2 regions of the Cryobacterium sp. 10S3 genome follow, and region 2 is predicted to be linked to the other one. Evidence: predicted binding sites of a transcription regulator. Region 2 holds the regulator's gene; the other holds the start of a gene.
What was found. Region 2 encodes LexA, which represses DNA repair genes until DNA is damaged. Its sites were predicted from a motif close to TCGAACANNTGTTCGA; they were not measured.

Region 1 (4,069 bases), 410 kb from region 2:
CGCGAAGGTTCCCTTCTCCGTCGCAGGTGGCGTGAACCTGTCCACGATTCGGGGAGTCCAGCGCGCGGGCGCCACCGTTGCGGTCGCCGGGGGCGCCATCTACGGCGCCGCCGACCCCGCCGCCTCGGCCGCGGAGCTGCGCGCCGCGATCATCTAGGAGTCAGGCGAGCCACCGAGGGTTCATGCAGCCAGCGGTGGCAGCATGGGGCGAACGACGCGGTCACCACCGCATTCACAACAGAAGGAAGCCCGATGACGATCATCAAGATCAACGCGATTACTGTCCCAGCCGACAACGGCGATGAGCTGGCTCGCCGGTTCGCCGCCCGCGCAGGGGCCGTCGACGACGCCCCGGGCTTCGAAGGCTTCGAACTGCTGCAGCCGACCGACGATCGCACCACCTGGCTGGTCATCACGCGCTGGGCCGACGAGGAGTCCTTCCAGGCGTGGTCCACGTCGCCCGCCTTCGCGCACGGGCACCGCAGCGAGGCCCCGCAGGACGGGAAGCCCGCTGCGCGCCCGGTCGGTGTGAGCAGCGAGCTGTGGTCATACACCGTTGCCGGTGGTTCAGCCAACTGAGACGAGGGCCTCCGTCAGGAACCGCGACACGTCGTCGAGTTCTTCTGCGGAGATCGAGTGCGGCAGACCGGCATAGACCTTCTCGGTCAGGGTGCTGTGGCCGGGCAGCCAGGCGCTCGCCCGTGCTGTCGTCTCCGCGGAGATGACCCGGTCGGCATCTCCGTGGCCGAAGAACACCGGCGTGCGTGTAGCCGCAAGGACCTCATCGCCTGGGAGCGTGGCATCGAGGGTGAATCCCGAGAGGACGACCCCGGCGGGGAATCGCCCGGGAGCCTGGCGGAGAAGCTGGGTGACCATGAGGCCGCCCTGCGAGAAGCCGAGGGGAACGACGGGCGTGCCCGGGTGCACGTGGGCGTCCAGCCACGCGAGTACGGCATCCGCTGCCTCGATGACGGACTCTGCGCCCGGGCGCCCCGGCACAGTGATCGGGAACCAGGCGAACCCGCCGGTCGGCAGACCGAGCGGCGCACGCAGCGACACCCAGTCGAACGCGTCGGGCAGGTAGGCGGCGAGGCTCGGCAGGTCGCCTTCGTGCGAACCGTAACCATGCAGAAGCAGCAGGAGTGGGCGGGTCGACGGGAGCGCGGGGTCGACGCCGTCGCGGCGGGCCGTGATCTCGATGGCGGGGCTCACGCCGAGGCCTCGCCGACGGTCAGGGTGACGCGGGTCTTCCAGGGGTCGTCGACGCGGATGCTGGTGCCGTCGTCGTGAAGCGGAATCGCGCGGTGGCGGAGTCGTTCGGCCACAGCATCGAGATCAGCGCGGCCGGGAACGGTGATCGCCACGTCGGCGAGGCCGAGGGTCGCGGCACGCGGACCGACGCCGCGGCTGTTCCAGACATTCATCGCCATGTGGTGGTGGTAGCCGCCGGCACTCACGAACAGCGCGCCGGGGAAGTCGAGGGTCGTTTCGAAGCCGAGGGCGTCGACGTAGAAGCGCCGGGCCATCTCGAGGTCACCGACCTGGAGGTGAACATGGCCGACCTTGGCCGGACCGACGGCCAATTCTCCCCCGTCCGCGGGCAGGTTCTTCTGCAGGAAGGCGCTCGGGTCGAGCGCAAGCGTGTCCATCTGGACCTGGCCGTTCTTGTAGACCCACTCCGACCGGTCCCTGTCGACGTAGAGCTCGATCCCGTTACCCTCAGGGTCGGTGAAGTAGAAGGCATTGCTGACGATGTGGTCAGCGCTGCCGACGAAGCTCGAACGCTGGTCACGGGCGGCCTGGAGCACGGTCGCGGCCAGGCCGGCGCTCGTGTCGAACAGGATGGCGGTGTGGAAGAGTCCGGCCTGGCTGCGGGCGGGAACCGGCAGGCCAGGGGTGTGCTCGAGCACAACGAGCGGGGTCGTGCCGCGACCGAGCACGACGGTGGTGCCCTGCGCGCTGATCGGGTCGAGCGCCAACGCCTCGCGGTAGTAGGAGGACATCAACGCGAGGTCGCCGACGCGCAGCGTGACGGCATCCATGCCTGTCGTCGCCGCGAGGAGGTCGCCTGTGGCGGCGCGGGATCCGGTGAGGTCAGTGGTCAGTGTCATGTTCGTCTCCTGCGGTCGCGTCGGGCTCACAAGTCATGCCCAACCCGCTTAGTTGAACCGACAACCAATACTCTAGCAGCATTACTTGAAGCGTCAAGTAAACTTTCCAGGCCGCTCAGGAGACTCTCGAATTTGCGCTCAGAATGATATTTAAGTCTGACACTCAAACCTCGATGGCCTAAATAAACTGAGTAGATCTCGTATTCGTGTTCGATTCGGGGTAGAATCGGGGTATGGCAGGAGCTTCAGATCCCCAGTCACACACCCCGCAGGCCCACGATTCAGTGGCCGCGGGCGATCAGCCCACCACGGTGGGCCGCGCATCCACCGAGTCGGCCCATCCGGTTGCGGTCGCGGTTGCCGAGGGTTTCGAGGGTGCTGAAGGATTGGCGGGGTCGGTGCCGTCGGTGCATGCGGATGCTGTCGCAAGGCTCGCCGAAGCCCAGGCGGTTCTCGCAGACGCCCTGGCCGCGATCCCGCTGGGGCTGCTCAGCGACACAGAAGCGGTCACGGCGCTGAGCACCGTGGAGGCCATCGGGCGGACGGTGGATGCGGCCCGGGTGAGCACGGCGACGGATGTGGACCGGCGGGCCCGGGTGCTCGGCCGGGAGGGTCTGGCCTGGCGGATGGGCTGCACGGGCCCGTGGGATGTCCTCACCCGGGTGACGCGGGTCTCGGCCCGAGACGTGAAGCGGCGCACGAAGCTCGGCGACGCGGTGTTACCGCGGCCGTGCGGCGGGAGCAGCTGGCTGCCGCCCTTGTTCCCCACGGTCGGGGCCGCCCTGACGGCGGGGGAGATCGGGGTGGAGACGGCGGAGTTGATCGTGGCGGGGTTGCAGGTGATCAGCCACCGGGTGGCCCCGGATGACCTGTTGACGGCGGAGCGGGCCCTGGTCGCGTCCGCGGCCGGGCTGATCACCCCGGAGACCGAGAACCTGGCCGGGGCAGGTGTCCCGGTGACCACGGACCTGATCCGGGGCATGGTCGCGCAGTGGCAGGCAGCCCTGGACCCCGACGGGGTCCTCCCGACCGAGGACCTGTTCGAGGCGAAATCGAACATCGGCTTCGGCCAACTCAAGAACGGGTTGTATCCGGTGAAGGGCGGAGTCACGCCGGAACTGTTCGGGATCATGAACACGATGTTCGACGCCTTCCTCAGCTTCCACGCCCGGCCCGCGTTCCCCACCGCGGAGGAGCAGGCCCTCATGGACTCCGGACAGATGATCCCCGGCGCCGAGACCGCGGGCACCGACAGTGACGTCGGTACGGGCCCGGAGCTCATGGTGATCGAGGCCGAGCTGCGGGAGCGGCGCGCGGACACCCGCACGAGTGGGGAGAAACGCGCGGACATCCTCCGGGCCCTGTTCGAACACGCCGCCCGCGACGAGGACACGCCCAGCATGGGCGGATCCGCCCCGACGGTGATGGTGCACGTGAACGCGGCCGACCTCACCTCCGGGATCGGCGTCGGCTGGATCGACGGGGTTGAGGCCCCGGTATCGCTGAAGACGGTGCACCAGCGCATCTGTGACGGCGGCTTCCAAGGGGTCCTCTTCGGGGAAAACAACCAGGTCCTCAAGCTCGGTCCGGAACGACGGTACTTCAACCGGGCGCAACGCCGGGCGATCACCGCCCGCGACGGCGGCTGCATCATCCCCGGGTGCAAAGCCCCGGCTCACTGGGCCGAAGTACACCACGTGAAGCCCTGGGCGCAGGACGGACCGACCAACGTCGACAACGGTGTCCTACTGTGCTGGTTCCATCACCACAGCATCGACACCTCTGGGTGGGAGATCCGGATGGTGAAGGGCTCACCGCAGGTGCGGGCGCCTGGGTTGATCGACCCGCAACGACTCTGGCGGCCACCGAACAGGCACCGCGCACACCAGGTCCTCACCGGACCACCCAACCGCGACTGACCGAGGCCGAACCCGCCTCACCGTCGTCTTCCCTGACGC
Region 2 (4,069 bases):
CGAACCCGAGCGCAACGACATGGTGCAGTACTTCGCCGAGAACCTCGACGGCTTCGCGGTCACCGAGAACGGCTGGGTCCAGTCCTACGGCAGCCGCTGCACCCGCCCGTCCATCCTGTGGGGCGATGTCTCCCGCCCGAAGCCGATCACCGTCGACTGGTCGACCTACACGCAGGGGCTGACGGCGAAGCCGGTCAAGGGCATGCTGACCGGCCCGGTCACCATCCTCGCCTGGTCCTTCGTGCGCGACGACCAGCCCCTCGGCGAGACGGCGCGCCAGGTCGCCCTCGCCCTCCGCGACGAGATCGCCGACCTCGAGGCCGCCGGAATCGGCATCATCCAGGTCGACGAGCCGGCCCTGCGCGAACTGCTTCCGCTCAAGAAGGCCGGCCACGCAGACTACCTCGACTGGTCCGTCGGCTCGTTCCGGCTCGCGACCGCCGGGGTGCGGGACGCCACCCAGATCCACACCCACCTCTGCTACTCCGAGTTCGGTGTCGTGCTCGAGGCGATCCGCGCTCTCGACGCCGACGTGACGAGCATCGAGGCGGCCCGCTCCCGGATGGAGGTCGTGACGGACATTCAGGCCAATGGCTTCGACCACGGCATCGGCCCGGGCGTCTACGACATCCACTCACCGCGGGTGCCGGGCGTTGCCGAGCTGACGGAGCTGCTCGACCGTGCCGTCGCCGCCATCCCGGCCGGTCAGGTCTGGGTGAACCCGGATTGCGGGCTCAAGACCCGCGGCTACGCGGAGACGGTCGAGTCTCTCGGAAACATGATCGAGGCGACCCGCATCGTGCGCGCCCGCCTCGCCGCAGGCGTGCCCGCCCTCGCCTGATCCTCCTCGCGGCGAACACCCGCCGCGCGCGACGCGCCGTTTGCGCCGCTTCGCGCCAGGCTTGCCTGGCGCGAAGCGGCGCAGTTGGCGCGCACGGGGGATCTACAGTGAGCTACAGGGAACGCAGGACGGCGACGATCTTGCCGAGGATCTCGGCGTGGTCACCGAGGATCGGCTCGAAGTTGGTGTTCCTCGGCAGCAGCCAGGTGTGGCCGTCACGCTGCCGGAAGACCTTCACCGTCGCCTCGCCATCGAGCATCGCGGCGACGATCTCGCCGTTCTCCGCGGTCTTCTGCTGGCGGACGACGACCCAGTCGCCGTCCATGATCGCGGCGTCGATCATCGATTCGCCGACGACCTTGAGCATGAACAGCTCGCCCTTGCCGACGAGCTGGCGCGGGAGCGGGAAGATCTCGTCGACCTGCTGGTCGGCCATGATCGGAACACCGGCCGCGATCCGCCCGACGAGCGGCACCATTGCCGCGTCGCCCACCGGGGTACCCTGCTGGAAGTTCTCGGCGGCGCCGGCCGCGGTGTCCTCCGGCGACTGCGGCAGCTCGATCAGGACCTCGAGCGCCCGGGGCCGGTTCGGGTCCCTGCGCAGGTAGCCGCTCAGCTGGAGCTGGTTGAGCTGGTGGGTGACGCTCGACAGCGACGACAGGCCCACGGCGTCACCGATCTCCCGCATGCTCGGCGGATAGCCGCGCTGGCCGACAGAGCGCTGGATCACGTCCATGATCGCGCGCTGCTTGTCGCTGAGGCTCTTCCTCCGACGTGTTCCGCCTCGTTCGGGGGAACTGCCGGCGAACGGGGTCACGCTGTCCGGGGTCTCGCTGTCCGGGGTCACGCTGTCCTGGGTCACGATGTCGCTCCTGTCGGTGGCGGTGGGCGGTGGCGGGCGGTCGCCCCGGTGGATGCCGTGAGGCGACCGTATCCGAATGTCAGTGGTCGCTGGTTGAGTTCACACCAGTCAATCGAAACTGTAACCAGCCTGGGGCGAAGTGCAGACATTCATTCGAGTGTGTCGTGTACTTCACCCCAATAATAACCGGAGAAAGTCTTGATTGTTCGAACAATCGAATATATATTCGGAACATAGCTTCGTATCCAGCTCTCCCGGCCGAGAGTCGGATACGAATACACAGGAGGCAGACATGAGCACAACAATCGAGCTGGTCCCGGGGGCGCACACCCGGCTGCGCATCACCCGGCGCGGTCGTGCCGTGCTGACCGCGATCGCCGGCGTCCCCCTCGTCGTCGGCGCGCTTGCCCTCGCCCTCAACGGCGGCCTCGCCGCCGCAGACGGCAGCACCTTGAGCGGCAGCGGCATGAGCGCCGACGCGGGTGGAAGTGCGACGACCTTCGACTACGTCACGATCCAGTCGGGCCAGTCGTTGTGGCAGCTTGCCGAGCGCATCGCCCCTTCTGCCGATCCGCGCGAGGTCATCGCCGAGATCGTCAACCTGAACCAGCTGCCCTCCGAGAGCGTGCAGCCGGGCCAGCGCTTGGCTCTCCCTGCCGAATACTGAGCAAGCCGGATACTGAGCAAGCCGGATACTGAACCACCGGAGTACTGAGCAAGCCAAATACTGAACCACGGGCAATATGACCCGCCGGTGCTGAGGCCCATCGGTAACATGGGGGGAGTGACCAGTCTCAACGACCTGCCCCTCCGCGACAATCTTCGCGGGCTCACTCCCTATGGGGCGCCGCAGCTGCACGTGCCGGTCGCGCTCAACGTGAATGAGAACACCCACGGCATCCCCGAGGACGTGGCCGTCGACATCGCCGCAGCACTGGCCGCCGCTATCCGGGGGATCAACCGGTACCCGGACCGGGAATTCACGGAACTGCGCGAGGCGATGGCCCGCTACCTCGGACACGGTCTCACCCGTCAGAACATCTGGGCGGCCAACGGCTCCAACGAGGTTCTCCAGCAGGTGCTGCAGGCCTTCGGCGGGCCGGGACGCACCCTCCTCGGTTTCGCCCCCACCTATTCGATGTACCCGTTGCTCGCCTCGGGAACCGGAACCCGCTGGGTCGCCGGTGACCGCGACGCCGACTTCGAACTCACCCCGGAACGCGCCGTCGACTGGGTCAACCGGGTCAATCCCGACCTCGTCTTCCTGTGCTCCCCGAACAACCCGACCGGCACCCCGCTCTCTCTCGACGTGATCGCCGCCGTCTACGACGCCTGTGACGGCATCGTGGTCGTCGACGAGGCCTACGCCGAATTCGCTCCGGTGGGGACGGCATCCGCTCTCACCCTGCTGCCCGGCAGGGAACGCCTGCTGGTCTCGCGCACGATGAGCAAGGCCTTCGCATTCGCCGGGGCCCGGGTGGGCTACCTCGCCGCCGACCCGGCCGTGACTGATGCGCTGCGGCTCGTGCGCCTGCCGTACCACCTCTCCGCGCTGACCCAGGCCGCGGCCGTCGCCGCTTTCGCGCACACGCCGGAGATGCTGCGCATGGTCGACGACATCCGCGGCCAGCGCGACCGCCTCGTCACCGAGCTGCACCGGCTGGGCTACCGCCCCTTGCGGAGCTGGAGCAATTTCGTGCTGTTCGGCGGGGTCTCCGACCCGCGCGGAACCTTCGAGGCGCTGCTCGCCGAGGGCATCCTCGTGCGCGACGTCGGGATCCCCGGCCACCTGCGGGTCACGGCCGGCACCGAGCGCGAGACGAGCGTATTCCTCGACGCCCTCGAAGCACTGGGCCACGCGTAACCGCCCGGGCCAATAAACTAGCCGCATGAGCTCACAGTCACCGGCCGCACAGTCATCGACCGCACAGGCCCGCATCGCGCACCTGCAGCGGGAGACGAGCGAGTCGAGCATCGACCTGACGATCAACCTCGACGGCACCGGCGTCTCCGACATCCACACCTCGGTGCCGTTCTACGACCACATGCTCACCGCGTTCGCCAAGCACTCGCTGACCGACCTCACCGTGCGGGCGTCGGGGGACATCGAGATCGACGTGCACCACACCGTCGAAGACGTCGCCATCGTGCTCGGACTCGCCATCCGGCAGGCGCTCGGAGACAAGTCCGGCATCTCCCGCTACGGCGACGCGCTCGTGCCCCTCGACGACGCCCTCGCCCAGGCTGTCGTCGACATCTCCGGCCGCCCGTACCTCGTGCACACCGGGGAGCCTGCCGGCTTCGAGTTCCACCTCATCGGCGGACACTTCACCGGCTCGATGGTGCGCCACGTCTTCGAGGCGATC

Region 1: RHM57_RS02635 (HNH endonuclease signature motif containing protein) is a predicted target of LexA. The motif match lies at 2,310-2,325, and genes of this name have one in related genera.

What each region holds. Positions count from the first base shown of each region.
Region 1 covers NZ_CP133773.1:577,806-581,874, reverse strand. The annotation lists gene hxlA (3-hexulose-6-phosphate synthase) at 1-157, shown strand, start outside; gene RHM57_RS02650 (antibiotic biosynthesis monooxygenase family protein) at 253-579, shown strand; gene RHM57_RS02645 (phospholipase) at 568-1,212, opposite strand; gene RHM57_RS02640 (VOC family protein) at 1,209-2,111, opposite strand; gene RHM57_RS02635 (HNH endonuclease signature motif containing protein) at 2,345-4,030, shown strand.
Region 2 covers NZ_CP133773.1:987,722-991,790, forward strand. The annotation lists gene metE (5-methyltetrahydropteroyltriglutamate--homocysteine S-methyltransferase) at 1-841, shown strand, start outside; gene lexA (transcriptional repressor LexA) at 954-1,577, opposite strand; gene RHM57_RS04565 (LysM peptidoglycan-binding domain-containing protein) at 1,996-2,370, shown strand; gene RHM57_RS04570 (histidinol-phosphate transaminase) at 2,488-3,567, shown strand; gene hisB (imidazoleglycerol-phosphate dehydratase HisB) at 3,593-4,069, shown strand, end outside.